2 regions of the Dietzia sp. WMMA184 genome follow, and region 2 is predicted to be linked to the other one. Evidence: riboswitches for the same ligand, from Rfam matches in the RefSeq annotation. Region 2 holds a riboswitch; the other holds the start of a gene.
The links. Region 2 has a riboswitch for cyclic di-AMP ahead of CK206_RS06870 (transglycosylase family protein). Riboswitches for the same ligand answer to the same signal wherever they lie in the genome.

Region 1 (15,844 bases), 550 kb from region 2:
CCGGAGGCCAACCCCGGCCCCTTCACCGACGAGGTCAGCCCGGACTGGCAGTCCACCGCGACCCCGTACGGCCCGCTGCACCTGCTGCTCATGCGCGTCGTCGTGGCGCTGTCCGGCGGCCACCCGGCGGTGGGGATCGTCATCCTCGGGGTGGTGGTACTCGCCGCACTGGCCGGGCTCGTCGCGCTCGTGGTCGCCCTGGCCCGCCGCGCCGGGGTGGACGCCGGCGCCGCGGTGTGGATGGCGGGCGCCTCCCCGCTGTCCGTGATCCACTTCGCGGGCGGGCTGCACAACGAGATCTTCCCGCTGGTGGCATGCGTCGGCGCCGTGGTCCTCACGCTCGACCGGCGCTACGCGTGGGCCGGGGCGGCGATCGGGATCGCGGTGGCGTTCAAGGCCACCGCCGTGATCGTGGCGCCGTTCCTGCTGTGGATCGCCCTGGACCGACGGCGGACGTCGATCGGGGCGCGCCGCCCCCTCGTCGGCGCCCTCGTCGACACCGGGGCCGCGGCGGGGGCCGCCGCCGTCGCGTTCGCCCTGGCGACCCTCGCCTCGGGCACCGGGTTCGGCTGGCTGGACGCGATCTCCGTCTCCGACCGGGTCATCAACTACCTCAGCGCGCCCACCGCCGCGGCGCACCTGGTCCACGCCGTGGTCGACACCCCCGGATTCGAGGACGTCCTGGCGGTCGCCCGCCGCGTCGGACGCGTGGTCCTGGGGGTCACCCTCGTCGTGGTGTGGTGGCTCCACCGGCGTGACACCCGCTCGGCGCTCCGCGGCATCATGGTCGCGCTGCTGGCCTTCGTCATCCTCAACTCGCTGGCCTGGCCCTGGTATTACGTGTGGGTGGCGGCGTTCTGGGTCGCCGCCCGACCCGGTCGACGCGCCACCACAGCCGTCGTTGCGGTGACCGTCTTCCTCGTGATGGCGATCGGACCCAACGGGTCGACCAGCCTCTACAGCCCCGCGCTCGTCGGGGCGGCCCTCGCGGCAGCCCTCGCCGCGGTCTGGTGGTGGCGGCGCGCCACCGCCGGGGTCAGAACGCCATCGCCTGGGCGCGCCGCATGACCTCGCGGGCGCGGTGACCGTGTAGCGCGTCGGCCGGCCGGCCGGGCAGGCTGTCGTCCTCGGCGAACAGCCACCGCAGGATCTCCTCGTCCCGGTAGCCGCCGTCCCGCAGGACCGCGACCAGCCCGGGCAGGAAGCGCACGACCTCGTCGTCGTCATCCAGGAAGGTCGCCGGCACCACCACGATGCCCGCTCGCCGCACGGCGAGCAGGGTCCCGTCGCGCAGGAGATCGTGCACGCGGGTCACGGGGATGCCCAGGCGCTCGGACACCGCGGGGAGGTTGATGGTCTCGACGTCGGCGGGCAGGACGTCGTCGGCGTGCGGAACAGTACTCACGCCACCCAGGTTAGTCCCACGGGCGCACCCGGGCCCCACCGGCGGTGCCGGCGCGGCCGACGGCGTCGGGCTACGGACCCCGTCCGCTCGGGACGTACCGCGGACGGGACGGGAGGGGCAGAATGGACGACATGAGCACTTACGACGGGAAGCCCCCCGGCCCAGGAACACTGCTCGACGGGCGATACCGGCTCGACGCCGTCATCGCCCGCGGCGGGATGTCCACCGTCCACCTGGCCACCGACGAGCGGTTGGACCGCCACGTCGCCGTCAAGCTGCTCGATCCGACCCTCGCCGGGGACAAGGCGTTCGTGGACCGCTTCACCCTCGAGGCCAGGTCGGTGGCCCGCCTGTCGGATTCCGGCATCGTCCAGGTGTTCGACCAGGGCGTCGAGGCCGACACCGCGTTCCTCGTGATGGAACTCGTGCCCGGTGGCACGTTGCGGGAACTGCTCGACGAGCGCGGCCCCATGCCCCCGTACGCCGCGGCCGCCGTCCTGCGTCCGCTCCTCGGCGCCCTGCGGGAGGCCCACCAGGCCGGGCTGGTGCACCGCGACATCAAGCCCGAGAACGTGTTGATCTCCGGCAGCGGCGCGGTCAAACTCGCCGACTTCGGCCTGGTCCGGGCGGTGGCCGAGTCCCGCGCCACCTCGAGCAGCGTGGTGATGGGCACGGCGGCCTACCTGTCCCCCGAACAGATCTCCGGCGCCGACACCGACGCCCGGTCCGACCTGTACTCCCTCGGCGTTCTCGCCTACGAGATGCTCACCGGGGAGCCACCGTTCAGCGGTGACAACAACATCGCCGTGGCCTACCGTCGCCTCGACACCGACGTGCCGGCCCCGTCCGACCAGTCCGACACCGTGGCCGAGGACCTCGACCACCTGATCCTGCGCGCCACGCGACGCAGCCGTGAGGACCGCTACGCCGACGCCGGCGAGATGCTGCGGGACCTGGACCAGGCCGCCAGGATCGGCCGGTTCCCCGACTATGTCGTCCCGGCACCACGGCAGTCCTCGTGGTCGCGGGCGCGGGCCAACGCCGCGCGGGCCACCCCGGGCGGGGAGTCCGAGTTCGACGCCGCCGACCGTGAGAGCGGGGAGGCGCTGCGCCGGGGCGACGGGCCGACGCCGACGCGGGTGGACACCATGGTGGCCCCGGCGGCGGCGGGTCCCGGGGCGGGAGCGGGGGCCGGCCCTGCTCCTGCGCACTGGCACGGCGCGGGATCGGGCCACTATCCCCCCGGCGGCATCGAGCCCGCGCCCGACCGGGACGTCATCCGGCCCCGCCGCCAGCGCGGCATGCTGTGGCTCATCGTGGTGCTCGCCGCCGCGATCGGCCTGGCCGTGGCCGGCTGGTGGCTGGGTTCCGGCCGGTTCGTGGAGGTGCCGTCGGTTCAGGGTATGTCGGCGGGGCAGGCGACCGAGGCGGTCAACGCCGTCGGGTTGGCCGCCGCGACCCGCGACGCCTTCAGCAACGACGTCCCCCCGTCCGCGCTGGTGGGCACCGACCCCGCGGCGGGCGAGCGGGTGCCGCGCGGCGACACCGTCGATGTGTTGGTGTCCGTCGGTCGCCCCGTGGTGCCCGAGGTCGGCGCCGACAGGTCGGTGGACGCCGTGTCCGCAGCGCTGCGGGAGAACTCACTGGAACCGGTCCGGGGCGGGAACGAGTACTCGGACTCGGTACCCGTCGGCCAGGTGGTCTCGCTCCAGCCGGGCGCGGGCACGACCGTCGACGTGGGCACCCGGGTGGCCATGGTGACCAGTTCCGGCCCCGCACCCGTCGCCGTCCCCGAGGTCGTGGGCCTGGAGGAGGACCAGGCGCGGGCGGCCCTGGAGGGCGCGGGCCTCACCGTGTCACAGGTCAGACGGGTCTACGACGACGAGGTGGACGGCGGCGCGGCCGTGGGCACCGACCCGGACAGCGGAACCGACGTGTCCCGCGGGGACGGGGTCGTCCTGCTCGTCTCCAATGCACTGACCGTGCCGGACCTCCGGGATGTGCCCCTCGACGAGGCGACCGGGATCCTCGAGGACGAGGGGTTCACGATCGTCCGCGAATCGCCCGTGACCGATCGTCAGATCTCCGACGGCCGCGTGGTGCGCACCGATCCGCCCGCCGGGACCCGGCTCGACCCGACGAACGCGGTGCTGCGGGTCGTCCCGTCGGACGCGGTGACCGTCCCGGTGGTGCTGGGTTCGCGGGCCTCCGACGCGCGCCGGACGCTGCAGGACGCCGGGCTCGAGGCCACCATCGACTCGGGAACGTCGAGGGGGATCGTCTACGGCCAGACCCCGCTGCCCGGCCGGGTGGTGGCCAGGGGCAGCGAGGTCGAGATCGACGCGCTCGGCTAGGACCGGCCGCGTCTCCGGCGCGGCCGGCCGTGCCTCCGGGGCGCGAGGCCGGCCCCTACGGCGTCAGCTGCGCAGCATCTCCGCCACGAGGTAGGCGAGCTCGAGCGACTGCTGGGTGTTGAGGCGCGGGTCGCAGGCGGTCTCGTAGCGACCGGCCAGATCGATGTCCGAGATGTCCTGGGCTCCGCCGAGGCACTCGGTGACGTCCTCACCGGTGAGCTCGATGTGGATGCCACCCGGGTGGGAACCGAGAGCGTGGTGGACCTCGAAGAAGCCCTGTACCTCGTCGATGATCCGGTCGAAATGGCGGGTCTTGTACCCGTTGGACGTCGAGTGCGTGTTGCCGTGCATGGGGTCGCACTGCCAGATGACCTTGTGGCCGGTCGCCTCGACGGCCTGGACGATCGGCGGCAGCGCGTCGCGGACCTTGTCGTTGCCCATCCGGGAGACGAGCGTCAGTCGACCCGGCCGGTTGTGGGGGTCGAGCTTCTCCACGTACTCGACCGCCAACTCGGGCGTGGTGGTGGGACCGATCTTCAGGCCGATCGGGTTCTGGATGAGCGAGGCGAACGCCACGTGGGCGTCGTCGATGCCGCGGGTCCGCTCCCCGATCCACAGGAAGTGCGCCGACAGGTCGTACAACCCCTGCTCGGCGTCGCCGGTCAGGCCCGTGCCGTCGTCGGCCAGGCGCAACATGGCCCGCTCGTAGTCCAGGACGAGCGCCTCGTGGGAGGAGAAGATGTCGGCCGAGCGCAGGTTCTGGTCCGAGACCCCGCACGCGTCCATGAAGCGCAGGCCACGATCCACCTCGGCGGCGAGGGCCTCGTAGCGGGCACCAGCGGGCGAGCCCGCGACGAACTCCATGTTCCATTCGTGGACGCGATGCAGGTCCGCGGTGCCCGACGCCGTGAGGGAACGGACCAGGTTCATCGCCGCGGCCGCGTTGGCGTAGGCACGGACGAGCCGGGAGGCGTCGTGCTCACGGGCCGCCTCGTCCGGCTCGAGCGCGTTGACCATGTCGCCGCGGTAGGACAGCAACCCGGTTCCGTCGCGGTCCGCCGAGCGGGGCTTGGCGTACTGGCCGGCGATCCGGCCGACCTTGACCACGGGCATCGACGCACCGTAGGTCAGCACGACCGACATCTGCAGCAGGGTGCGGATCACGCCCTTGATGTGCGGCTCGGTGTTCGCCTCGAACGTCTCGGCGCAGTCACCGCCCTGGAGCAGGAACGCACGCCCGTGCGCCACGTCGGCGAGGCGATCGGAGAGGTGCTCGACCTCGGAGGCGACGCAGATCGGCGGCACGCTCTCCAACACTTTGCGCATCGCCGCGGCGTGACCGGGATCCCACGACGGCTGCTGAAGGGCGGGCCGCGAGAGGGCGTCCGCCAGCTGCCGATCCAGGTCCGCGGAGAGCGGCGGGAGGTCGGGGAGTTGCGCGATGTCGACGTCGACTGTCCAGTTGCTCACCCCGGCGACGATACGCCACCACCGGCGGAGCGGGCCTCAGAGACCCAGGTGGGGCGACTTCGCCGCGATGGCGCGGAAGCGCATCGCGGCGTGGCGGGCGTCGGCGAGGGCGTCGTGTTCCCCTCCCGGGTGTGCGGGCAGGTCGGGCTTGCCGGCGGTCTCCCAGAGCTGGCGGACGTCGCGCGTGAACCGGGGCATGGCGGCGGGAAGGGCTGTCATGTCGCCCCACAGCTGGCAGACGGCCACGTGGTCGTACGCCCCGATCCACGCCCACATCTCGACCCCGCCGGTGGGCGGCGCGGTGACGAACTCGTAGAGCTCGTCCCGGATGCGGCTCCGGGACATCCACGCGGACGACGACGGGTTGGGCAGCTTCGGAAGGACGTTGCGCCGCACCCACGGCCCGGCCGCCGAGGCGTCGAAGTCGGTGGACACGGCGTAGAACTCCCGGCCGTCCTCGGCGACGATCCCCACGGAGACCAACTCGATCGTCGTGCCGTCCTCGATGAACTCGCAGTCGTAGAAGTAGCGCACCGGCGATCAGCGCTGTCCCTCGACGGGGTGGTCGAGCAGGTTCCGCCCGGCCTTGCGCACCGCCTCGTAGCGCTTCTTCATCTCGGCGCCATACGTGTCGTGGACGTACTCCTGATTGGTCAGCGCCTGGATCCGCCGCATGAGCTCGTCGGTGATCTCGCGCTCAGCGTCCCGGTCCCCCTCGCGCCCGGCCCACGGGGACAGATCGAGCGGCTCGCCGAGCATGACCCGGATCTCGGTGCGCCGCCCGGGGCGGAACCGGGAGATCCGGCGTACGTACTCGGGGGTCCCGGTCACGCCCACCGGGATGATGGGCACCCCGGCGCGGAGTGCGAGGCGGGCGGGCCCGGTCTTCCCGCGGTACAGACGACCGTCCGGCGAGCGCGTCCCCTCCGGGTAGATGCACAGGATCTCCCCCGATGAGAGGACCTCGAGCCCGGCGTCGAGGGCGGCCTGCGCGGCGTCGGCGTTGGTGCGGTCGATCGGGTGCTGGCCCGAGCCGGCGAAGAACCACCGGCTGAGTATGCCGCGGACACCGGTTCCGGTGAAGTAGTCGCTCTTGGCCAGGAAGGTGACCCGGCGGGGCATGAGCAGAGCGGTGAACAACCAGTCCGCGACGGACTGGTGGTTGCCGACCAGCAGGGCGCCACCGCGCTCGGGGAAGTGCTCGCGTCCCGTGACGACCCGACGACTCGTCAGACGTAGGAACGGGCCGATGAGCACGTATTTGAACAGGTAGTACAGCAACGGGTCACCGGTCCTCTTGTGATGGCTGTCGACGAATGCGGATACTACCCGGCGCGGTCCGCGGATCCGGACGGTACGAGGTTCGGGGGCCACAGATCCGGGTCGGGCAGGAAGCTGATCACCAGTCGACCCGCGTCGCGCTCGAAGACGGACTGCGTGAGCACACACCGGCGCAGCAGCGGCGGCAGCGCCACCACCGCCCGGAACCCGTCGAACTCCAGGCGGAGCCGGTCCCCCTCGACCGAGACCGGCGCGGACGGGCGGGTCGGGGCCGGGTACTCGACCCGGTATCCGCCCTCGCCGTCGGGCGCCACCACCGGGGTGACGGCGCCGCGGGCCAGAGTCGCCATGGCAGCCGTGGAGCCGGCCGGGGACCCCACCACGATGGTCTCGATCCTCCCGGCGAGGAAGCCGGCCACGTCACCGGCGAGCAGCGCGAGTCTGTGCGCTTCCCGCACCCGCACGTCGGCGCGTCCGCCCGCCGCCATGGAGGCGAAGCGCACATTGGCGGGCCAACGTGATTCCACGAACGCGGCCAGTTCCCCGGCCGCCGCGAGCCGGCGCACCGCGGTCAGGTCCCCGTCGAGCTCGACCACGACGACGTCCCAGTACTCGGACGACGCGGCCCGTCGCGCGTACTCCCACCCGAGCACCGCGGCCAGTGGGGCGTCCCCTCCGGCGGCGAGCGCCGCGAGTACGTCGTCGTCCGGATCGGCGGCGCCGGACCGGTAGGTCTCGAGCCTCGCCGTCGGGTCGTCGACCCGGACCTCGACGGGCCCGTCCTCCGAGACGTCGAGACGGGGGTCGACGGCATCGGGATGGCCGGTCAGGATCAACGCCGTGCAGCCGGGGTCCGCGAGCAGGTCGGCGGTGACGCCCGCGCGGTCCTCGGGATCTCCCCCGAGGACGACGACGACACGAGTTCTGCTCACCGCGACTCCGCCCGGCGTTTGAGTTCCTTCAGTGCGTCGCCCAGGATCCGGCGCTCGGCGCGGCTGCGCAGGCTCCCGATCACCGGGACCGTGAGCTCGATCTCGAGTTCGTAGTCCACACGCGTGCCGCCCGCCACCGGTTCGAGCCGGTAGTAGCCCCGTTGGGCCCTCTGCAACGCCGAGCTCTCGAGCCGCCACTCCAGACCGCGGTCGTCCGCCGACCAGGAGTAGACGAGGACGTACTCGTCGACGATCGCGCCCGCCTCGAGCTCGAACCGCACCCGGTCCGGACGGCCGTCCTGACCGCTGGAGAGCACTTCGGCCGCGCGGATCGACGCGGACCACTCCGGGTACGCGGCGAAGTCGGAGATGACCGCCATGACGTCCTCCACCGGTGCGTCGACCACCGTGGAGTCTCTGGTCGGCCACACCTCGGGGGCGCCGTCGTGCTCGCTCATACCCACAAGCTTCACATATCCCGCTCCGCGATGCGCCCCACCCGCGGCGCCCGGAAGGCAGGCGACGTGACCACCGTGTGGTCCCGGCGATAGTGTGTGTGGTCACCGACATACTCTGAACGTCTCCACCGGGAGGACCCTTTGCGCGAATACGTCGCGGTACCCGCCAACTTCACCGTCCCTGACGACTGGTCCTGCGTTCAGTCGGCATACGACCGCGCGGAGAACACCCCGGAGAACGTGGCGTTCCAGAAGCCCGTCGACGGTCGGTGGACGGACGTCACCAACCGCGAGTTCGCCGAGGAGGTCCGGACGATCGCCCGCGGACTGGTGGCGCTCGGTGTCCGGGCGGGCGATCGGGTCGCCCTGCTGAGCTCCACCCGGTACGAGTGGAATCTCATCGACTTCGCGATCTGGGCCGTCGGCGCGGTCACCGTTCCCGTGTACGACAGCTCCAGCGCCGACCAGATCCACTGGATCATGGAGGACTCCGCGGCCCGGTTGATCATCGTCGAGAACGACATCCACGCCACCACCGCCCGAGAGGGCGTGCAGGGCCTGGAGGTCGCCGACGTCCTGGTGATCGACGGCGCGACCCCGGTCCTCGAGACCCTCGCCTCCGAGGGGGCCACGGTCGACGTCTCGGTGCTCGACGAGCGCCGGGCCTCGGTCCGCGCCGACTCCCCCGCGACGCTGATCTACACCTCGGGGACCACGGGCCGCCCCAAGGGCGTCATGCTCAGCCACCGCAACTTCATGTCCGAGACGCTCGCCGTGCTCGAGACGCCGTTCAGCGGGATCCTGCGGGACGACGCCACCTCGGTGATGTTCCTGCCCCTGGCCCACGTGTTGGCCCGCGCCATCACCTACGCCGGCTTCCACGCCGGCGTGACCATCGCGCATTCCTCCGACCTGACCAACCTGGTCGAGACGTTCGGCGAGATGAAGCCGCACTACATCCTGGCCGTCCCCCGCGTGTTCCAGAAGGTTTTCAACAAGGCCCAGGCGACCGCGCAGGACGGCGGCACGGTCAAGGCGTGGATGTTCGACAAGGCCGCGGACACCGCGGTCGCGTACTCCAAGGCCAACCGGGGTGACGGCCGGGTGGGTCCGCTGCTCGGGCTGCGCCACGCGATCTTCTCGAAGCTGGTCTACGGCAAACTCGTCAACGCGCTCGGTGGGCGTTGCGAGGTCGCCATCTCCGGCGGCGCGGCCCTGGGTGACCGTCTGACCCACTTCTTCGACGGCATCGGGGTCAACATCTTCGAGGGTTACGGCCTGACGGAGACCTGTGCGGCGATCACGGTCAACACCCCGGGGCGGATGCGGATCGGCAGCGTCGGCCAGCCGCTGCCCGGCTGCGCGGTCCGGATCGCGCAGGACGGTGAAGTCGAGGTCAGCGGACCCGTCGTCGCCTCCGGCTACTGGCAGAACGAGGAGGCGACCGCCGAGTCCTTCAGCGACGGCTGGTTCCGCACCGGTGACCTGGGTTCGCTGGACGAGGACGGGTACCTGTCGATCACCGGCCGCAAGAAGGAGATCATCGTGACGGCCGGCGGGAAGAACGTGGCGCCCAACCAGCTCGAGGACGCGCTGCGTGCGGACCCGCTCGTGGCGGAGGCGGTGTGCGTGGGCGACGGCAAGCCGTTCGTCTCGGCCCTGCTGACCCTCGACCCGGAGGCCGTTGAACGGTGGAAGACCCACCACGACAAGTCCGGCTCGTTGTACGAGTTGCTCAAGGACGCCGATCTGATCGAGCACCTGGACCAGGCGCTGGTGCGGGCGAACCGGAGCGTGTCGCACTCCGAGTCGATCAAGAAGTACCACGTCCTCCCGGACCAGTTCACCGAGGAGACCGGTGAGCTCACCGCGTCCCTGAAGGTCAAGCGCAACGTCGTGCACCAGAAGTACGCCCAGCAGATCGAGTCGCTCTACGCCTGATCGGACCGCGCGTCGGAACGCGTGCTCTCGCGGGTCACTCCCCCGAGAGCACGCGTTCCATGTCCCGGGCCAGGTCCTCCCAGCGCCAGTTCTCCAGCACCCAGGTGCGGCCGCGGACCCCCATGGCCGACGCCCTGGGCCGGTCCTCGAGCAGGCCGGCGACGGCGTCGGCGACCTCGCCCTGTGACGTCCCGTCGACCACGAGACCGGTCCGGCCGTCGCGCACCGTCTCCGGGGCACCGCCGCTCCGGCCCGCCACGACCGGCACCCCGCACGCGGACGCCTCCAGGTAGACGATTCCCAGCCCCTCGACGTCCAGCCCTCCCCCTCGGGTCCTGCACGGCATCGCGAAGACGTCCGCGAGTCGGTGGTGGTCGACGATCTCGTCCGCGGGGACGCGGCCGGTGAAGACGACCCGGTCGGCCACCCCGAGGCGGCGTGCCAGTCCTTCCAGCGTGCGCCGATAGGGCCCACCGCCGACGACGACGAGGACCGCCCCGGGCACCCGCCGGGCGATCTCCGGCATCGCCCGGATGAGCATGTCCTGGCCCTTCCGCGGCACGAGGCGGGACAGACACACGATCACGTCGCGGTCCGCGAGTCCGTAACGGTCGCGGATCGCCCTTCGCCGTGCGGGATCCGGCCGGAACCTCTCCGTATCGACGCCACCCGGCTGGTGCACCAGGCGGGCGCGGGGGCCGAACGCCGCCGCGAACCGCCTCCGTGTGTAGTCGCTCACGTAGGTGACCGCGTCGGTGGACTCGCCGATCAGTCGCAGGATCTGGCGCGAGCCCGGCAGCATCGACCAGCCGACCTCGTGTCCGTGTGTGCTCGCGATGATGCGGTCCACGGGGCCCTGCCGTAGCACCGGCGCCATGGCGGCGAGGGGGGCGGCGGCCCCGAACCAGATCGTCGTCGCGCCGAAGTCCGAGGCGAGCCTTCGTGCGCGTGCCGCGAGGTCGGGCGTGGGGAGCAACACCTCGGTGGGCACCCTCTCCACCAGATAGGGCTTGGCGGCGTCGTACTCCGCCGATTCGCCACCCCGGAACGTCGAGGCGAGCACCGCGACGTCCGTCGGGTCCAGGTGGCTCAGATACGTCTCCAGGTACGACTGGATCCCGCCCGGGCGCGGCGGGTAGTCGTTGGTGATCAACAGCGTCTTGGTCATCGGCTCCGAGCCTGCCACACAACCCGGCCCGCCTCGGCCCCGCCCGGTGCGTCGTCCTCGTCGGGAAGGGGCGGAGCGCGATCGGGGACGGCCGGTGTCTGCGCGGGGCGGCCGTGCTTGGCCGGGTCGGCCGGGGTCAGTAGCGGCGGATCCCGTGAATCGGCATCGCGTCGACCTGCTCGAGGCGGACCGGCACACCGTAGGTCGGGGCGTGCAGGACCAGACCGTCGCCGGCGTACATCCCGACGTGGGTGGCGCCGGGGAAGTAGATGACAAGGTCACCGGGCCGGATGTCGTTCATCGCCACCGGGGCGCCCGCGACCGCCTGCGCCTGGCTCGCCCGGGGCAGCGCCTTGCCCTCCTGCGCGTACGACCACACCATGAGACCGGAGCAGTCGAACTCGGACGGGCCCGTCGCGCCCCACGAGTAGGGCGCGCCCAGCCGGGAGAGTGCGACTCGGAGCGCCGCGGAATTGACGTCGTCCACCGGCGGGGCAACGTACCCCTCCGGCACCACCGGTCCGCCGATCCAGAGATCGCGTTGTGCGTCCGACAGTGCGTCGACCCGGCGACGGACCTCATCCATCCGTACCCGCATCTCCTCGGTTCGGCGGGCGAGCGCGTCGGTTCGCTCCTGCGCGACGCGGGCCGCGTCCCGGGCCTCGGCCGCGGAACGCGCGGCCTCTTCCCTGAGCTGCACCGCATCCCGGGACGCAGCTCTGGAGGCGTCCAGTGCACTCGTGGTGGCCCCGGACAGTCGGCGCAGCGTGTCGAGCCTGTCGACCAGGTCCCGGGGGCTCTCGGCGAGCACTGCCGCCCGTGTGGCGCCGGTGTCCCCGCCCCGGTACCGCATGGTCGCGAGGTGATCGACGATGGACTGGTCCCGGCGCGCGGTGCCGTCCGCGAGGGCGGACCGTCCGGCTGCGACCCCGGCGGCCCGTTCGAGGCGGACGCGCTCCCCGTTGGCGCGGTCCAGTTCCCCGCGCGCGAGGTGGAGCTGCTCCCCCAATGCTCCCGCCTCCTCGGACAACCGGGCCAGCTCCGCCAGGTCCTCGCTCATCTCGCCGGGCACCGCTGTGGCGGACGGCGTGGTGGACGGTGCAGTCTGCGACGGAGCGGGGGAAGACGGAGCGGTCGACGACGGAGCGGGAGAAGTCGAAACCTGATCAGGCGGGGTAACCGGACCCGGGACAGGCGCCGTGGTCGCGGTTGGCGACGACCGGTCCGGGGTGGTGGTCTGCGCTCCGGCCGGCGCGGGACCGAGGGTCAACGAGGTGGTCACGGTCGCTGCGATCGCGAGCACGCTGAGGCTGCGGGTCATCTGGTGTCGTCGAACTCTCGGATCCGGGTCACGCAGGGCGCGGGCGCCCAGCCGACGCCTACGGTGGAATCGGGTACCCGAGAGGGGATGTTACAGACGACAGACCCCGCCGGTGACCGGTTCGAGACCGGACGCCGACGGGGTCTGCGGAGGTTCGGGGAGCGACCCGACTCAGTAGTAGCGTGTCGCACCGTAGAACGGCATGGAGTCCACCGGCGCGTAGCTCACCGAGGTGCCCGAGTACGGGGCGTGGACGACCTGGCCGTTGCCGGCGTAGATCCCGACGTGGCTGGCGCCACTGTAGAAGGCGACGATGTCGCCGGGCTGCAGGTCGGCCTTGGAGACCTGGGTGCCGCCGCCGATCTGGGCCTGGCTGGTGCGCGGGATGGAGATCCCCGCCTCCTTGTAGGCCCACGAGGTCAGACCGGAGCAGTCGAACGAGTTGGGGCCGGTAGCGCCCCAGACGTAGGGCGAGCCGACCCGGGTGGTGGCGGCGTCGAGGATGCGCTGGCCGGTCGAGACCACCGGCGCGGGGGCGGCGAACTCGACGGGCGCCGCCTGTGCCTGGGCCTGGGCCAGGCCGGCCGGGAGCTCGATGCCCTCCGGTAGGTCGAACGAGACCTGGTTCGGCACGCCGGGCAGCCGCAGCTCGACGGGGACGTCGACGGTGACGGGTGCGGCGGCGACGGTTCCGGAACCGGCGACAGCGGCTCCGGCTGCGAGCAGGCCGGCGGCGGCGACACGGCGGCCGGTCGAGCTGGTCTTGATGCTGTGGGCTCCCACGAAGACTGTTCCTCTTTCTTCCTGCGGCACCGACCGGGTTAGCTGACGGGTTCGGACACGGAAGTCTGTCCTACGCTTCGGACCTGTAGGCCCTCGTGCGATTCACCCCAGTGGATCTTGGTTCCCCGGTGCGCCCTTCGGCGCTTAGGTGTGACCCCGGCTCCCCGCCGGCAGGCGGGCGATGACTTCCGAGGTCTCGAAAAGGTTACGAAACCGTCTCGTCGAAGTCCAGTTCATCGCTCACGCGGCGACGTCAGCCCCCAGAATCTCGACCGTGGAGACCATTCCGACCTCGCGCAGGACGTCGATCGCCTCGCGGACCTCCGGGTCCAGAACATAGCCGCACGACTCCGGAGATAGCTCGTCCACCTGCGGTTTTCCGGCGTCGAGAACGGCGATGATGCACCCGTCACATGCGGCGGGTCCTGCGGGACACCGCACGCAGTCCATCGTGAACATGATCTACCTCACACTTCGTCCTGGGCGTGTTGCCCGTTCGTTATCGAGCCGCGATCCGGGCCCGGGGTGGTCGTACTGCGGGGCACCCTAGGGACAAGGTCCGACAACCACGGCGGGGCCGGCGGTGTCGGAGGGCGGGGCTACCGTCTCCGCCATGCCCCGATCCCCCTCCCCCGTCTCGACCGGGGTGCAGGCAGCCTTCGACGATCTCGAGCCTCTGCTGTCCGACGTCACGTTCGTCGTGGTCGACCTGGAGACGACGGGCACCCGGACCGGAAGCGACGAGATCACCGAGATCGGCGCGGTACGCGTCCGGGGCGGCGAGGTGCAGGCGGAACTGTCGACGTTCGTCTCGATCGACGGTGCCCTGCCCCGCCACATCAGCAGACTGACGGGGATAGCTCCGGACGACCTCGTCGGTGCCCCGAGTCTCGGCGAGGTGATGTCGACGTTTCTCGAATTCTCCCGCGGGGCCGTCCTCGTCGCCCACAACGCGCGGTTCGACCTGGGCTTCCTGCGGGCCGCCGCCGCGTCGACCGGGCGCCCGTGGCCCGATCCCCCGTCGCTCTGCACCCTGGCTCTCGCGAGGCGGGTGCTGCACCGCGGGGAGACACGAGGCCATCGGTTGGGAGTCCTCGCCGCGCACCTGGGGGCCACCGTGGAGCCCAATCACCGGGCCCTGCAGGACGCCCGCGCCACGGTCGACGTGCTCCACGCACTGATCTCGCGGGTCGGCGACTGCGGGGTCTCGACCCTGTCGGAGCTACGGGCCTACGACGGTCGTCTCTCCCCGGAGGTGAGGCGGCGGGCCGCCATGACCGGCTCGCTGACCGAGGGGCCCGGTGTCTACGTGTTCCGGGATGACGCCGGTGGCGCCCTGTACGTCGGCTCGTCCGGCGCGGTCCGCAGACGGGCCCGGTCCTACTACTCCGGCGGTGACACGCGCGGACGGATGCGCACCATGGTCGGGCTGGCCGACTCGATCGACTCGGTCGCGTGCGCCCACCTCCTCGAGGCGTGGACCGTCGAGGAACAGCTCATCGACTCGCTTCAACCCCCGTTCAACACCCGGTCGCGGAGCCCGCGCCGCGGCTGGTGGCTCACGCCCCCCACCGGCCGCGCCACCCGCCCGAAGGTCGTGCGAACGCCGGACGACCCCGCCGCCATCGGGCCCTTCCGGCGCGCCGAGGACGCCCGGGCCGCCCGGGAGGACCTCCTCGGCGTGTTCGGCACCGCCCCGGGATCCGATCGCTGGGCGGCGCTGGCGGAGGGACGGGACTCCGGCCCCCTGCGGGATCTGGTCGACCGCGTGGAGGTACTCGCGGCCGAGGGCGCGTTCGAACGCGCGGCCAGGCTCCGCGACAGGACCGCAGCTCTCGTGCGGGTCCTCTCCCGACGGCAGGAACTCGCCGCCACGGCCTCGCTGCCCGAGATCGTTCTCGCACAGCCGGCGCCGCGCCGGACGTGGGCGGTCGCGGTGGTGCGCCACGGTCGACTCGCCGGATCCGGGGTCGTCCCGCCGGGAGCGGCACCGATGCCGGTCATCGACGGACTCCGGGCCGCCGCGACCACCGTGCAGCCCGGCCCCGGCCCCTTCGCCGGTGCCACCGCCGCCCAGATCCGGAACGTCCACCGGTGGATCGACTCGACCAGGACACGCATCGTCTCGGTCGAGGGTTGCTGGACGCTCCCCCTTGACGGGGCGCACACGCTGACCGGCTGGGCGGCCCTGGCCGAGAGCGCCGCCGCCGAGCACCGCGGGACGGGACTCGTCAGCGCACGCTGAACCCGGCCCACTTCTCGAGCAGCCGCCCCGCCTCGCCGTCGTCGATCGCCGCCGCGGCCCGGTCCACCGCGGCCCGCATGGCAGGTACCAGGTCGGAACCACGCTCGAGACCGTCGAAGGCCACCAGCGCGGCCGCGGAGTTGAGCAATACCGCATCGCGGACCGGGCCCCGCGCTCCCGCGAGGAGATCGCGGGCGACCCCGGCGTTGTGGACGCCGTCCCCACCCCGTAGTTCCTCGATCGAGCAGGCGCTCATCCCGAAGTCGGCGGGCTCGACCTGATCCTCGTCCACATGACCGCCCGAGACCCGCAGGACCCGGGTGGGACCGGTCATGGTGATCTCGTCGAGACCATCCGACCCACGCACCACGAGCGCCGACTTACCGCGCAACGCGAACACCTCCGCCATCACCGTCATCAGCCCCTCGAAGGCGCAGCCGATGAGGTTCGCGGCGGGTGCCGCGGGATTCGTGAGAGGCCCGAGGA
Region 2 (15,844 bases):
GGCGAGGATGCTCTTGACCACCGGGATCTTGGTCCGCGCGGTCGAGCACAGCTTGTACTTGTCCTCCGCCTCGGCGGTGGCGTAGAGCATCCGCTCGTTCTCCGTGAGCGTCACCCGTACCTCGACGCAGTCGGCCGGGGCGATCCAGCCCTGCGCCTCGATGTCCTTCCACGGGGCGTCGTACCGCTTGGGTCCGATGAGGGAGAAGACGTCACCCTCGCGGCCGTCCTCGCGCACCAGGGTGGCGGTGAGCCCGAGTCGGCGCCGGGACTGCAGGTCCGCGGTCATCCGGAACACCGGCGCGGGCAGCAGGTGCACCTCGTCGTAGATCATCAGCCCCCAGTCGCGGGAGTCGAACAGCTCCAACGCCCGGTGGACGCCCTTGGTCTTGCGGGTGACCACCTGGTAGGTGGCGATGGTGACCGGGCGGATCTCCTTGCGCTCACCGGAGTATTCACCGATCTCGTCCTCGGTCAGCGTGGTGCGGGCCAGCAGCTCCCGCTTCCACTGCCGACCGGCGACCGTGTTGGTCACCAGGATGAGCGTGGTGGCCTTGGCCTTGGCCATCGCGGCCGCCCCGACCATCGTCTTGCCCGCGCCGCAGGGCAGCACGACGACACCCGAGCCGCCCGCCCAGAACGAGTCGGCGGCCATCTGCTGGTAGTCGCGCAGCTCCCAGGGCTCGGACTCGGTGGACAGGTCGATGTCGTGGGCCTCACCGTCGACGTACCCGGCCAGGTCGTCGGCGGGCCAGCCCACCTTCAGCAGCTCCTGCTTGAGGCGGCCGCGCTCGGACGGGTGCACCACGACGGTGTCGGTGTCGATGTCGGCGCCGAGCATGGGGGCGATCTTCTTGTGGCGTTTGACCTCGGCGAGCACCGCGGAGTCCAGGGAGACCAGGGTCAGTCCGTGGACCGGGCTCTTGACCAACTGGAGCCGGCCGTAGCGGGCCATGGTCTCGGCGATGTCCACCAGCAGCGGCTGCGGGACCGGGAAGCGGGAGAAGTTGACCAGCACGTCGACCACCTGCTCGGCGTCGTGCCCGGCGGCCCGGGCGTTCCACAGCGCCAGCGGCGTGATCCGGTAGGTGTGGACGTGCTCGGGGGCGCGCTCCAGTTCGGCGAACGGGGCCAGCGCCTGGCGCGCGTCGTTCGCCTGATCGTGGTCGATCTCCAGCAGCACGGTCTTGTCCGACTGGACGATCAGCGGTCCACCACTCACTTCGGCCCTCCTCGGGGTTTCACCGGACCCGCGTGGGTCCGACCCTTCATTGTCCAGGAATCCGGGTCAGCGGGTCGGGTCGACGTCGGAGACGGAGATCACGCGGTGCAGCGGCAGGGTGACGGGCTCGGCGGAATCCGGCTCGATCCCCTCGATCCGACCCCCACCGACGGAGGCCGGCACGAGCAGTCGCGCGGTGGACCGGCCCTGGGCGTCGACGACCGAGACGGTCACGGCGGTGCCCGTGCTCGCCGCGTCGTGCAGGCGGGCGATGGCGGCCTCGCCGGTGTACGTGCCCCCGGAGGCGCCCCGCGCCGAGCGCACCCGGTCGGCCGAACGCATCGCGGCGACGGCCGCACGCAGTTCGGAGGGGGTGGCCGTGCGAGTGGGGACCCGGGGCGCGCGGGTGATGCGGCTCTCCCGGACACGGGCCACCGGCCGGGACAACGCGACGACGGCGCCGGTCGTGTCCTCGACGACGGGGGCGAACCCGTGCTCGCGCAGGGCCTCCACCAGGTCCAACGGCCGGGCCTGGGAGATGAGGACGGTCGGCGCGACGGTCCGCAGTGCGCAGTTCTCGGCCACCGGGGAGCTGAGCACCTGGGCGACCAGAGACGGGTCGTCGCACCGGACGAAGGACAGGGCGGTACCCACCCGCAGCCGACCGTGACGACGGGCCACGTCCTCGATGAGGTAGTCCAGCGACTGCGGGACGGGGGTGACGGAGGTCCGGGCGAGCAGGTCCCGGATCCCCGCCGCCGTGCGCCCGGCGTCGAGTGCGCGACGCACGGAGGTCTCGGTGACGCGGTAGGTGGTGGCGGCGCCGGCCGACTCGACGTCGGCCAGGAGCGCGAACTCCGCGGCGAGCTCGGGCACGAGCGGGCCGGGGGCGAGGATCGTCAGGTCGGCCTGGACGATGACCTCCGAGACCGGGTCTGGCAGGGCGGCGACGAGGACCGGTTCGAGGTCCTCGACGCCGGGGGCGGGGGTGCCGTCATGGGTGGTGGCGGTGTGGGTGGCGGCTCCGGCGACGGGTGCGTGGGTGTCGCCGGCGAGGGCCCTGGCCGCGCTGGTGGCGGTGGTCCCGACGACGAGTCCCATCAGGCGCGCCTCCGCCACGGTCTCCTCCACGGGCCGGGAACCCGCACGCGAGAACCACACCGGCGAGGACCAGCGCACCACCTCCGTCAGCAGTGTGGCGTCGGGTTCCGCTGCGGGGTCCAGGGCGGCCAGCGCCTTCAGGACCCGGACCCGTTCTGTGGGACCGGGCGGGCCGATGGGCTCACCCAGTGCCGGCACGGTGCCGCCGCCCTCGATCTCGGACCCGACCCTCCAGGGAGTCCGCGGCATGGACCACCACGCGAGGACGAGCTCGGCCCAGCGGCGTGCCGGTTCGCGGGCCGACCACACGTCGGCGGCCTCGGTGGGGGCCCACACCGAGTCGAAGGCCACGTCGCCGACATCGGCGTCACCGACAGCGATGAGTCCCGCGGCCGCGAGGACCTCGAGCAGCAGGGGGAGCTCGCCCTCGACGAGACCGGCGGCGCGGGCCACCCGCCGCAGTTCGCGCACCCCGACACCGCCCGCCTTGAGGGTGGCGGCCGGGGCGGTCGACAGAGCGGAGAGGACCGAGTCGCAGCGGTGCAGCAGTTCGAGGGCCGCGACACCGCCGGAGGCGTCGACCCGGCCCGCCCCGCCCGACGCCGCCCCGGCCCTCGGGGCGGCCCACGCAGGGGCGTGGAGCAGCGACGATCCCTCGTCCCGGGCGCCGTGGCGGGCCCGGTCCAGCGCGTGGGCACGGGGGACGACGACCTCGCCGTCGTCCCCACCGGTCACCTCCGCGAGTCCCGCGCCGGCCAGCTCGGTCGCGGCGGCACGCACCGGCTCCGACGCCCCGGCTCCGAGAGCCCCGACGGGGGTGCGCCCGCGGGCGATCGCCTCGAGCACCCCGACCGCCGGAGCCGACAGACCGCCCCAGGCGACGTCGAGGTCGGCGCCCGCGGGCTCGCCGGGGTGCGGCGCCACCACCGGGGCCGACCGGACGGCCACCGCCGTGACCGGCACCATCCGGACATGACCCTCCCCGCCCCAGAGCAGGGTGAGGTCGCGGAGACGGGCGACGGCGGCGTGGAAGACGGGCTCGTCGTCGTCGACACCCAACCGCCCCGACACCGCACCCAGCGGCACCGTCCCGGAATCGGCACCCACCGCGGCGGCGGTGGACAGGACCACGAGCTCCGGCCACGTCAGGGTCCCCAGCGCGCGGGCGGTGGACGCCGGCAACCGCAGCCTCGACGCGAGCACGTCGACCGAGGCCGGGGGAGGGGTGGCCACATCTGGACGCAACTCGCACACGCGGACGAGCGCGTCATCGGACAGTCCGGCCAGCCACGCGGGGAAGTCCGGCTCGTCGCCGGCGGCACCGGGGGAACCAGCACTGCGGGGGGCGACACGGCGGGAGGAGGCTCGGGAACTCGGCATGATCCGTCCCAGCCTAGTGAGATCGCGGCGGCGGTGAGGACCGTCCGGGTCCGATACGACCCGGATGCTGACGGGACGCCCGCGAGGTGAGACACTGGACACGTGGCTGCCAAGAAGAATCTGACCCATGACAACCCGGGATGGCCCGACGCCTCGTTCGGCGAGCACCCGGTGACCGAACTCGCCGCGCTGGTCGCGGGAGGCCTGTCCCCCTTCGGGCAGGAGACCTTCCCGCTGCCGCAGCATCGGCTGGGCTACCTCCACCCCGAGACGGTGGTCAACAGGACCGCCCGCACCCGCTGAGCGCGGCGCACTTACACACGAGAAAGGGCCGCCACTCCCCGCAGGGAGTGGCGGCCCTTTCTCGTGGTCCGTGGACCGGGGCTGCGCGGGTGACGCGTCAGTTGGCCAGGTAGGTGGCGAAGAAGCCGTCCACCAGGTCCTGGTTGCCGGCGTACGCGGCGTCGACGGCGTCGCGGTTGGCCTCGTAGGTGTCGGCGATCGGCAGGGCGATGCCGCGGCCCTCGGCGAAGGAGGACAGGGTCGCCACGTGCTCGGCTGCGGTGACCGCCTCCGGGGCGGCGGGCGCGGCCGGGGCGTGGGCCCGCGGGGCCGGCGCGGGCGCCGGGTTGGACAGGTCCCGCGGGGTCGGCGCGGAGTTCAGACCCAGCTTGGCCGAGCAGGCGGGCCAGGCGCCCCAGCCCTGACCGGCGAGGGTCTTCTCGGCGATCGCGATCTGCTGCTCGCGCGTGGCCTGGTTGGCCGTCGGGGCGTACTGCGTGCCGCCGTAGGCGGCCCAGGTGCTCGGCGAGAACTGCAGGCCGCCCTGGTACCCGTTCCCGGTGTTGATGCCCCAGTTGCCGCCCGCCTCACACTGGGCCAGGCGGTCCCAGTCGGAGTCGGGGGCGGCGTTGGCGGCCGGCGCGAGGGCCAGGCCGGCGGCGGAGAATGCGGTGCCCGCGAGCACGACCTTCACAGCGTTCCTGGGCGCTGAGGAGGGGGCGGCGGCACGGTGGCGTCCGGTGTAAGAGGTCATGTCGTCAGTCCTTTTCACTCTGTGCCTACGGGGTGAGCTGTCGGGTTCGGACGAGTGCGTCCGGCCGCCGGTGGCGGCTTCACCCCAAGGCGACCTGCGGCCGCCGGGCCCGTGGTGGGCCCTGTCGGGTCCCCCGTCCCCGCCCGGGTAATGGTCACTGTGGCATCGGCCGCTGGGCGGGGTTCGGTAGGTGCGTCCGATGCCGACTCGCTGACGAGTCTGCTACGAAACTGTAGCGGTCCGATGCCGGATCGTCACCATTCTGAAATAAACCGAGGCAGTGCAGGTCTGGCGAGGGTGCCGTTATCGGCTCGTTACCAGCGGTGTTCGCGGGAGGGTGTGGTTGATCACACCGACGGTGGTCGCGAGCCGAGGATGGCGTAGAGCAGCCCCAGCAGGAACCCGACCGGCGTGAACAGCATCGCGCCGAGATACAGGATGGTCGGCGCGTCGCGGCCGAGCACGAACGGGGTCAGCGCCGCCGCGACGGTGAACAACACTCCGATCGAGAAGATGACGAGCGCCGTCACGAACAGGCCCCGGCGTCGTGGCCGCACGGGGTCGGCTGCCCGGGTGGACGCCGCGGCGTCAGGTGTCCAGGGGTCGTCGGCGGGGCGTCGATCGTCGGCGGTCACACGGGGAGGTTACCGCTCGCCTCGCGGTGGGCACCAACGCGCACGAGGGTAGTCTCGGGGCATCAGTCATGGTTGTCGGTCGCGTATGCCGCGTCCGGTCGGAAGGTGGTTCGCGGTGCCCAGCGGCAAGGTCAAGTGGTACGACGCGGAGAAGGGCTTCGGCTTCCTGTCCCAGGAGGGCGGCGAGGATGTCTACGTGCGCTCCGAGGCGCTCCCCGCAGGGGTCGAGACGCTGCGTCCGCGCCAGCGCGTGGAGTTCGACATGGTCTCCGGGCGCCGCGGCCCCCAGGCGTTGCGCGTGGTGGTCCACGACGAGCCGACGGTCGCGGAGGAGCGGGCCCCGAGGAGCGGGCCCCGACGTTCGGCGGACGAGCTGCACGGGATGGTCGAGGACATGATCAAGGTGCTCGAGTCGACCGTCCAGCCCGAGTTGCGCCGTGGTCACCGGCCGGAGGCCAAGGTCTCGGGCCGGGTGGCGTCGGTGCTCCGCGCGGTCGCGCGCGAGCTGGACGCCTGACCCACGGATCAGTCGTCGTAGGTGAAGCGCACCGACCACTCGCCGTTGAGGATCGACTCCGACCCGTCGGCGGCATAGACGATGGCGACCGCACGGATGGCGAGGCCCTCGATCCGGCCCTCCTCCGGGGTGGTCACGGGCACCAGCAACTGGCCCGGCCCGCCGGCCTCGACGGTGTAGTCGCGAGAGCCGTCGGCGCGGATCTCGTAGACGTCCATCGTCGACGCACGCAGCTCTCCGGGCAGCCGGACGGTGAGGACGTCCTCATCCTGCACCCGGAACTCGCCGACCGGATTGGTGAAGGTGTTCCCGTCCAGGTCGGTCGCGGTGAACGGCAGCACGGTCACCTGGCCGCGATCGCTCGCGACGGTCACCTCGGGTAGTGCACCGTACCGGGCCTCCGAACCCTGCCAGGCGCCGACGATCGCGGCGACCATGATGATCATCCACGCCGCGATCGCCCAGGTGATGGGACGGATACGGGAGCCGGTCGACGGGGTCTCGTTTCGGGAACTCACTCCCTCATTCTGCCGAGGGGCCGGGTGTCGGCCACACCCGGGTCACGCGGCGGGCCCGGGAAGCGCGGCCTGTTGCCGCCGAGGCCGGGGACGAGGGTCGACCCGCGGCCGGTCAGGTGCGACTGCGCGAACATCAGGGCGCCGACCACGGCGATCACCGAGAACCCCACGGTGAAGTCGGTCGGCAGGAGGACGCCCAGTGCTCCGCCGAGGACCCACGCCACCTGCAGGGCGGTCTCGGAGCGACCGAAGGCCGAGGAGCGTGCGGCGTCCGGGATGTCCGTCTGGACCGACGCGTCGAGGGCGACCTTGCCCAGGGCGCTGCACACCGCCGCGACGAGCGCGAGGACGGCCGCGGCCCAGATGGTCCCGAGGAACGCGGCGACGACGGCCGTCGCCAGGGCCGCCCCCGCGGCCGTGCCGGCGATCCGTTCGGGCCGGCCCAGCGGGAGCCGCGCACCGACGGCGTTGCCGGCGAAGGTACCCAGCCCGCCGGCGGCGCCCGCCATCGCCAGGAGGCCGGCCTGCTCGATCGCGGTGGCGTCCTCCTGGGCCTTGGCCATGAACGCCAGGAACAGGGTGAGGAAGCCGGTCATGAAACGCAGGAGCGACACCGCCCACAGGTTCGCCAGGACGTTCCTGCCCAGCGGCCGCGTGAGGACCGCCCGGAGGTCACCGGTCAGACTCGGGCCCCGCTCCATCCGCAGGGTGGCGGACTCCTCGTCCCGGGACGCCTCGGCGTGCGCGGGGATGGTCACGGCGACGTAGGCCGCGACGAGGGCGACCGCTGCGAGCAACCACAGGGCGGCGTCGGAGTCCCACAGCCATGCCACGGCGCCGGCTGTCGCCCCTGCGATGAGGCTGCCGCAGACGTGCCCCAGCACGGTCAGGCGGGAGTTGGTGCGGACCAGGTCCAGGGTCGGGGGCAGCACGTGGGGGGTGATGGACGCCTTGACGACGCCGAACGTCTTGGACAACACGAGCATGCCCAGCGCGAGGGGGTACAGGAGCCAGGAGTCGAAGTTCAGCGCGAGGACCACCGCCAGCACCGCACGCAGGGTGAACGTCAGTGAGACGGTGAGACGTCGGCCCCGGTGCAGGCGATCCAGCGCAGGGCCGATGACCGGCGCGATCAGTGCGAACGGCGCGACCGTGACCAGGAGATACAGCGCCACGCTGGCGCGGGACTCCGCGGTCGCGGCGGAGAAGAACAGGGTGTTCGCCAGGGCCACGGCGAGAATCGCGTCGCAGGCGAAGTTGGCGACCGTGACGTAGCTGAGCGGAGCGAGCCCCGAGCGGTCCGCGCCGTCGGCGTGGAAGACCCGGCGCACGCCCCGTCCGGCGGAGGAGACGGCGCGGCGCGCGGGTCCGGTGTGACGCTCACCCAACGAGGCGCACCTCGTACATGGTCGGCCACAGCTTGCCGGTGAGCAGGACGTTCCCGGAGTCCGGCAGCGCCGCGATGCCGTTGAGCACCGCATCCGGGTCCGCGGGCCGCGGTTGCTGGAGCTGCCCGGCGTCGTAGATCGCGGTGACCTGCCCCGTCGCGGGATCGATCCGCACGATCTCGTCGGTCATCCACACGTTCGCGAGGACCGAGCCGTCCGCACACTCCAGCTCGTTGAGCCGGGTGACCGGCGTGCCCCCGGAGGTCACCGACACGCGTCCGGTCGGCTCGAAGGTCGTCGGGTCGCGGAAGGTCAGGGTGTCGGAGCCGTCGCTCATCACCAGCGCCGTGCCGTCGGAGCACAGGCCCCAGCCCTCGCCCTCGTACGGGACCTCGGAGCGCACCTCGAGGGTCTGCGGGTCGCGGTTGTGGGCGATGCCCTTCTGCCAGGTGAGGGTCCACAGGGTGTCGGGGGTGACGGCCAGGCCCTCGCCGAACTCGTCCCCCGCCATGGCGACGGTCACCGCGGGCTCGCCACCCCCCAGCGGTCGACGCTGGACCACGGAACTGCCGACCCGCCCCGTCGACTCGTAGATCTCGTCGCCCACCACCTGTAGCCCCTGGGTGAACAAGGACGGGTCGTGCTCGAGCGTGCGCACGACCTCCACCGAGCCGCGCGCGGGTTGCGGGTCCGACGGCCCGACCGGCACCCGGGGGGCCGCCGAACTCCCGGCGGCCGAGCCGGCGGGGACGCTCGACGAGGCAAGGGAAGCGCCGGCGGAGGTGGTGGCGGGCGGTGCTCCTCCGTCGTCCGAGGAACACGCCGTGAGTGCGGCGACGAGGCTCAGGGACACGACGAGGGGGCCGACCGGGCCGAGGGCGCTGCGCATGCCCCCCAGGATGCCGCACGACGGGCCGGGCCGTGACCTCCACGCGGAGATGCGCATAATGGGAGGGGTGAACACCGGGGTAGGCACGGATCAGGGGTCGGATTTCGACGGCGCGCTGCGTGAGCGGCTGGCCTCCGGCGTCGACGTGGCCCGGTCGGCGGTCGAGGAGTTCGCCGCGGAGGGTGTGGGGGAGCACCTCGGCAGCACCGTCGAGGCGGAGTTCACCACCACGCACCGGTTCGCCTCCGAGCTGCCCGGGTACCGAGGTTGGTACTGGGCCTGCGTACTCGCGCTCGTGCCCGGTGGTGACCTGACCGTCGACGAGATCGCGCTCCTCCCGGGAGCGGACGCGCTGGTCGCCCCCGAGTGGGTGCCGTGGGATCGGCGCATCCGGCCCGGGGACCTCGGCGCCGGGGATCTGCTCCCGCCGCCCGAGGACGACGACCGGCTCGTCCCCGGCTACACGCTGAACGGCGACGACGAGCTGGACGAGGCCGCGGGGCCGATCGGTCTCGGCCGACCGAATCACCTGAGCTGGGAGGGGCGGGCCGCCGCCGCCGACCGGTGGACGGTCGAGCGCGGACCGGACACCGAGATCGCCCGGGCCGCCAAGCACCACTGTGGGACCTGTGGGTTCCTGGTGCCCGTGGCCGGGTCCCTGGGCGCCCTGTTCGGCGTCTGCGCCAACGAGTTCTCCGCCGACGGGCAGGTCGTCCACCTCGAGTACGGCTGCGGCGCCCACAGCGAGGTCGAGATCCCCTCCGACACCGGGCCGGCTGTTGCCGAGGCGTACGACGACGCCGCCGTCGACGTGGTGGTCCTGCCCCAGCAGCTCGCCGCGACCGCACGTGCCCGCTCCGCCGCCGATGACCGCACGGACGATCAGGCCGCGTCCGGCCACCCTGCGTCCGGCCACGCCGCGTCCGGTGCGGCCGCCCCCCACGAGGGTGGGGACGCCGAGACGTCTGTCGACGAGCCCACGTCCGCGGACTGACCCGCTCAGTCCAGGTCGTAGTCCAGGCCCTGTTGGGCACCCGCGCTGCCGCGTAGTACGGCCCGGCGCTGCAGTGCGTAGACGATCGTGCCGACCGCCCCGACGCCGACGCCGACCGCGCCCAGGATGACCGAACGCATGTCGACCTCCTCCATGAGCATGTGGGCCAGGAGGGCCAACGTCCACGCCAGGGTGCCGATGATGACGACGGGTCGGGGGTCCAGCAGGTAGGCGGGAATCCGGGGGACCCCCGGGTCTGTCGACTCGTCCGTCATGACCGCGACGCTACCGCAGGCGGCGGGGCGGTTACTCTATGACGGTTCCTCACCCACAGCTCAGGAAGGTCACCAGATGTCGCAGAGCACCGGGGCCCCATCGCAGCCCCCCACCAAGGTCGGGGCGCTCGATCGCTACTTCAAGATCAGCGAGCGCGGCTCGACGGTGTCCCGCGAGGTCCGCGGCGGGCTCGTCAGCTTCTTCGCGATGGCCTACATCATCATCCTCAACCCGCTGATCCTCGGCTCGGGCACCGACGTCGAGGGCAACCAGCTGTCGATCGTCGAGATCGCCGCGGTCACCGCCTTCACGGCGGGCGTGATGACCATCGCGTTCGGTGCGATCGCGCGGTACCCCTTCGCATTCGCCACGGGCCTGGGGATCAACTCGCTCGTCGCCGTCACCATCGCGCAGCAGGTGACCTGGGCCGAGGCCATGGGCCTGGTGGTCATCGAGGGCATCATCATCGTGATCCTCGCCGTCACCGGGTTCCGCACCGCCGTGTTCAACGCGGTGCCCGGCGAGCTCAAGGCGGCCATCGCCGTCGGCATCGGCCTGTTCATCGCGATGGTCGGTGTCGTCGACTCCGGTTTCGTCCGCCGCCTCCCGGACGCGGCCGGCACCACCGTCCCGGTGGGGCTCGGCATCAACGGGTCGATCGCCTCGTGGCCCACCTTCGTCTTCGTCGTCGGTCTCCTGCTCTGCGGCATCCTCGTCGCACGCCAGATCCGCGGCGGCCTGTTCATCGGCATCGTCGTCACCGCGGTCTTCGCGGTGATCGTCGAGGCCCTCGCGGACGCGGGCCCGTCCTTCGTCGACGGTGAGCCCAATCCGACCGGCTGGGGCCTCGCGGTCCCCGGCATCCCCGATTCTCTCGGGGGCATCCCGAACCTGTCGCTGATCGGCCAGGTGGACCTCATCGGCGCGTTCGTCCGCATCGGGCCGCTGGCCGCGGGACTGTTCGTCTTCACCCTGCTGCTCGCCAACTTCTTCGATGCCATGGGCACTTTCACCGGCCTCGGCAAGGAAGCCGAGCTCATGGACGACAAGGGCAACCTGCCCAACATGAAGGCCGCGCTGGTCGTCGAGGGATTCGGTGCCGTCGCCGGCGGTCTGACCTCGTCGTCGTCGAACACGGTGTTCCTCGAGTCCGCCTCCGGCATCGCCGAGGGAGCCCGGACGGGCCTGGCGAACGTCGTCACGGGCGGGTTGTTCCTGCTGGCGATGTTCTTCACCCCGCTGTACGAGGTCGTCCCGGTCGAGGCCGCCGCGCCCGCGCTGGTGATCGTGGGTGCGCTGATGATCTCGCAGATCAAGGCGATCGACCTGACCAACTTCGCGGTCGCGCTACCGGCGTTCCTCACGATCGTGGCGATGCCGTTCACGTACTCCATCGCCAACGGCATCGGGATCGGTTTCATCGCCTGGGTCGTCATGGCAACGGCCACCGGCAAGGGCCGCACCGTGCACCCGATCCTCTGGATCGTCGCGGTCGCGTTCGTCGTGTACTTCGCGATCGGTCCCATCACCGACGCGCTGGCCTGACCGGCCGGCGGAGGAGCGAGCGAACCGTGCTCGTCGTCGACGTCTCCGACCCCGCCGACCCCAGGCTGGACGACCTCCGCGACCTCAACAACTCCGACCGGCGGCCCGACCTGCCCGGCGGGCGGGGACTGGTGATCGCCGAGGGCACGTACGTCGTGGGCCGCATGCTGCTCTCGCGCTTCCGGCCACACGTCCTCCTGGGTACCGACGCGCGGTTGCACCAGTTGCGCAGGGAGGCCGCCGCCGAGGGGTGGGACGCCGACGAGCGCGCGGGCGACGCGGTGTACCTGCGCACCACCAAGGACGTCCTCAGCGAGGTGATCGGCTTCCGGTCCAGCCGCGACATCCTCGCCGCCGCGGACCGGCCCGCACCACTGCCGGTCGAGGAGGTGCTGGACGGCGCGCGGACGCTCGTCGTGCTCGAGGGCGTCAACGACCCCGAGAACCTCGGCGCGATCTTCCGCAACTGCGCTGCCCTCGGGGTCGACGGCGTGCTGTTCGGGGCGGCCGCCGGGGACCCGCTCTACCGGCGGGTCGTGCGGGTGTCGATGGGACACGTGCTCCGCCTGCCGTTCGCCCACCTGCCCGGCACGCCCACCACCTGGCAGCGTTCGCTCGAGGACCTGCGGGAGCGGGGCTTCCGGACCGTCGCCCTGACGCCGGCCGCCGACACCCCGCTGTCCCGGGCCGTCGACGCCGACAGGGTGGCGTTCGTGCTCGGCGCGGAGGGCCCGGGGCTCACCGAGCACGCGATGCGTGCCTGCGATGTGCGGGCCGCGATCCCCATGTCCGACGGCACGGATTCGCTCAACGTCGCCACCGCCGCGGCGGTCGCGTTCTACGAGCGGTCCCGCCGGGACTGACCCGCTCGCGACGGGCCGCGTCGACCCGCTAGCGGGAGCCGCCGCGACGGCGCCGGGACACCGAGTCCGCGCCCCGGCGCACGGCGTCACCGACGAGGCCGGCGATGCTCCGTATCCGGCCGCCGCGCGCACCCCCGCCCGGCCCGCGGGGTCCCGGGGGGAGACGCTCGTAATCGTCGTCGGCGTAGGGGGAGAGCCCGCCGGCGGCGCTGTCGTCGGCGTCCGTGTCGGATCCGCCGGCGGCACGCCTCGCGGCCGCGTGGAGCTCGGCGCGGCCCGGCATCCCCACGACGTGCAGTGCCGGCCCGGAGAGCGGGGTGTGTTGGCGGACCTCGCGGCGGCCGTCGGTGGCGAATCCGTGGACCGGGACGTCGAGACCACCCGGCTCCAGGTCGAAGCCGAGCCAGTCGCGGTGGGCGGCGTGGAGGAGCGACGACGGCGAGAAGGGCAACGCCAGGGGGTTGTCGGTCGCCGTGTCGAGTGGGAACTCGCCGGCCCAGTAGGGCCTCTCGAACGGCAGGGGCATGCCCTCGTCCTCGACGATCCGGTCGTCGGCCCCGGCGAACGCCCGCACGAGCCGCCCCGACTCCCACCGGGCGAATCCGCTCACCCCGTCCTCGGCATCCTGGGCGAACAGCAGGATGGTCGGCGCCTCGACCAGCTTCAGCCACACCTCCGGGGTGGCGGACGGCGCGATGGGCCCCTCCACCGGGGTCTGGACGACGGTGAGTCCCGGGAACGAGCCCACGTAGATCTCCCCCGGCCCGGCCGAGGCCGAGCGGTTGAGCGGGAACGCGCCCAGGGACGCCACCGTGACCGTGGGGAACAGCCGCGACAGCAGACGTCGCGCGAAACCGGGGTCGGACGGCTGTCCCGCCCGGATCGGTGCGGCGGGATCGTCCGTGGCCAGATACCAGAAGGTTGCGACGTGGTGTCCCATGACCGGACTCAGTCGTCCTTACCGCGGACCCCGAGCAGGACGTCCTCCCACGAGGGCATCGTGGGATGACGGCGCGAGGGGCGTCGTTCGGGTTCGGTGGGCGTGGGCTGGAGGAAGTCCTCGTTGTCGTTGTCGTCGTCGTCGTTGTCGTTCCCGCCTCGCACCCCCGCGGGGCGCGAGGCGCCGGACGTCGGCTCCGACCGCCCGGACGCCACCGGTCCCGTCCCCGCGGGAGGGGCGGATGCGGCGGGGGTGGACGGTCCGGCTGGTGTCGACGATCCGGCTGGGGTGGCCGGCGCGGCGGACGGCGCGGGGACCGCGCGGATCGGCGGCGGGCCCGGCGGCAGCGGGGGAGGAGACGAGACCGAGCGCAGCGCCGTCGCGCGCGAGGGGTCGAGGATGTTCTCGGCCTCGTCGTCCAGGGCCCGGGCCGAACCGCCGTGCGAGTCGGGGACGAACGACCACGTCGCACTGGCGTCGTCGGACAGGCCCGCCGGCCAGGAGGTACGGACGACCCACCCACCGGACCGGTCACGCCAGGCGTCCCAGACGACCAGGTCCGGGTCCACGCCACGGCGGTCGAGGGCGGCACCCACCCGGTCGGCGAGCGTGTTGAGGGCCGGGCCGTCCGGCAGCACCGGATGGGCGCCCTTGGCCATGTCGGCGGCGTTGGCGCGTTCCAACAACACCGGCACGGCGAACCCCTGGATCCGCGACAGTGACACGCCGGCGTCGGCGGCGACCTCCTCCGGGGAGGCGCCGTGCCGGATGCGGTCCTGGATCTCGCGGGGGCGCAGCGTACCGGTCACGGGAGCCTGACCGGACCCACCACCGGGCACGAACTCACCACGGGCGGCCGCCCTCAGACGATCATCGAGTGGGAGGGAGAGCTTCTCGCCGGAGTCCGCGACCTCGCATTCGACGACCGACGACTCGGTGTCCACACCGACGATCCTCAGCTTCCGCATGCCGCCTCCTCGACTCCTCGCGGTCCCGTGGGCGGCTCGAGGGGTCGAGTGGCGCGCACCCGGGTCCTGGGCGTTGATCCACATGGTAGGTCAGCACAGCCCACCCGGCGCGCGGACGGGCCGGGTGGGCTGCGGAAAACTGCAGACGATGCTGCGCGGGTGGCCCCGGAGGACGCCGATCAGGCGAGCTGGCCGACCACGTGGTCGATGCAGCGGGTCAGCTGCGTGACGTCCTCCGGCTCGATCGCCGGGAACATGCCGATGCGCAACTGGTTGCGGCCCAGCTTGCGGTACGGCTCGGTGTCGAGGATGCCGTTGGCGCGCAGCGTCTTGGCGACCTTCGCGGCGTCGATCTTCTCGTCGAGGTCGATGGTGCCCACGACCTGCGAGCGGTGGGCCGCCTCGGTGACGAACGGGGTGGCGTAGTCGCTGGCCTCGGCCCAGTCGTAGAGGCGCGAGGACGAGTCCTTGGTGCGCGCGACGCACCAGTCCAGACCGCCCTGGGAGTTCATCCACTCGATCTGCTCGGCGAACATGATCAGCGTGGCCACGGCCGGGGTGTTGTACGTCTGGTTCTTGCGCGAGTTGTCCACCGCGGTCGGCAGGGACAGGAAGTCCGGGCACCAGCGGTCGGTGGCGGCGATCTCGTCGACCCGCGCGAGCGCGGCCGGGCTCATGATCGACACCCACAGGCCACCGTCCGAGGCGAACGACTTCTGCGGGGCGAAGTAGTAGACGTCGGTGTCGGCGATGTCGACGGGCAGCCCGCCGGCGCCGGAGGTGGCGTCGATCGCCACCAGCGCGTTGTCCGAGCCGGCCGGACGGCTCACGGGGAGCATGACGCCGGTCGAGGTCTCGTTGTGGGCCCAGCCGATGAGGTCGACCGACGGGTCCGAGGTCGGCTCGGGGGCCGAACCGGGCTCGGCCGAGATGACGATCGGGTCGGCCAGGAACGGCGCACCGCCGGTGACCTTGGCGAACTTGGAGGAGAACTCACCGTAGGTCAGGTGCAGCGACTTCTCGCGGACCAGTCCGAAGGCGGCGGCGTCCCAGAACGCGGTGGTGCCGCCGTTGCCCAGCACGACCTCGTAGCCGTCGGGCAGGGAGAACAACGAGGACAGGCCGTCGCGCACGCGGCCCACGACATCCTTGACCGGGGCCTGCCGGTGACTGGTGCCCATCACGGTGGTGGCGGCGTCGGACACGGCCGCGATCTGCTCGGGACGGACCTTGGACGGGCCGCAGCCGAAGCGGCCGTCGGCGGGCTTGAGGTCGGCGGGGATGGTGGGCAGCTGATCGCTCATGCTCTTGGGGTGCCGTTCGGTCGGGGTGTGGGACGTGGTCCATCGTAGTCCGGCCCGTCCGTGGCCCGGAGTACCGTCTGGGTCATGGAGGAACCCGCCCTGGAACCGGCCGATTTCGACGTGATGCGGGTCGGGTACGGCCTGCATCCGCGCTTGGACGTCGCCGACCTGGACGACGGGTGGCTGCCGCTGTTCACCGCGTGGTTGGAGGAGGCGGGGCGCCGAGGTGTCCGTGAGCCCAACGCGATGGTGCTCGGCACCGTCGGTGC

Region 1: it holds a riboswitch for cyclic di-AMP, as region 2 does, so the genes downstream of both, CK206_RS04325 (C40 family peptidase) here and CK206_RS06870 (transglycosylase family protein) in region 2, are expected to answer to the same signal.

What each region holds. Positions count from the first base shown of each region.
Region 1 is NZ_NXEI01000001.1:924,258-940,101, forward strand. It holds gene mptB (polyprenol phosphomannose-dependent alpha 1,6 mannosyltransferase MptB) at 1-1,068, shown strand, start outside; gene CK206_RS04275 (Rv2175c family DNA-binding protein) at 1,037-1,405, opposite strand; gene pknB (Stk1 family PASTA domain-containing Ser/Thr kinase) at 1,537-3,759, shown strand; gene CK206_RS04285 (class II 3-deoxy-7-phosphoheptulonate synthase) at 3,823-5,229, opposite strand; gene CK206_RS04290 (polyadenylate-specific 3'-exoribonuclease AS) at 5,266-5,763, opposite strand; gene CK206_RS04295 (1-acyl-sn-glycerol-3-phosphate acyltransferase) at 5,770-6,510, opposite strand; gene CK206_RS04300 (hypothetical protein) at 6,555-7,442, opposite strand; gene CK206_RS04305 (SRPBCC family protein) at 7,439-7,900, opposite strand; gene CK206_RS04310 (long-chain fatty acid--CoA ligase) at 8,042-9,841, shown strand; gene CK206_RS04315 (glycosyltransferase family 4 protein) at 9,876-11,009, opposite strand; gene CK206_RS04320 (NlpC/P60 family protein) at 11,146-12,069, opposite strand; gene CK206_RS04325 (C40 family peptidase) at 12,502-13,113, opposite strand; cyclic di-AMP (ydaO/yuaA leader) riboswitch at 13,126-13,274, opposite strand; gene CK206_RS04330 (hypothetical protein) at 13,354-13,572, opposite strand; gene CK206_RS20650 (DEDD exonuclease domain-containing protein) at 13,727-15,358, shown strand; gene trpD (anthranilate phosphoribosyltransferase) at 15,345-15,844, opposite strand, start outside.
Region 2 is NZ_NXEI01000001.1:1,478,141-1,493,984, reverse strand. It holds gene CK206_RS06885 (DNA repair helicase XPB) at 1-1,221, opposite strand, end outside; gene CK206_RS06880 (helicase-associated domain-containing protein) at 1,288-3,702, opposite strand; gene CK206_RS06875 (hypothetical protein) at 3,805-4,005, shown strand; gene CK206_RS06870 (transglycosylase family protein) at 4,103-4,738, opposite strand; cyclic di-AMP (ydaO/yuaA leader) riboswitch at 4,747-4,904, opposite strand; gene CK206_RS06865 (hypothetical protein) at 5,086-5,373, opposite strand; gene CK206_RS20665 (cold-shock protein) at 5,489-5,890, shown strand; gene CK206_RS06855 (DUF2771 family protein) at 5,899-6,408, opposite strand; gene CK206_RS06850 (MFS transporter) at 6,405-7,796, opposite strand; gene CK206_RS06845 (glutaminyl-peptide cyclotransferase) at 7,789-8,685, opposite strand; gene CK206_RS06840 (DUF3027 domain-containing protein) at 8,744-9,679, shown strand; gene CK206_RS06835 (DUF2530 domain-containing protein) at 9,685-9,954, opposite strand; gene CK206_RS06830 (NCS2 family permease) at 10,031-11,500, shown strand; gene CK206_RS06825 (RNA methyltransferase) at 11,527-12,363, shown strand; gene CK206_RS06820 (hypothetical protein) at 12,392-13,303, opposite strand; gene sepH (septation protein SepH) at 13,312-14,271, opposite strand; gene serC (phosphoserine transaminase) at 14,451-15,575, opposite strand; gene pdxH (pyridoxamine 5'-phosphate oxidase) at 15,660-15,844, shown strand, end outside.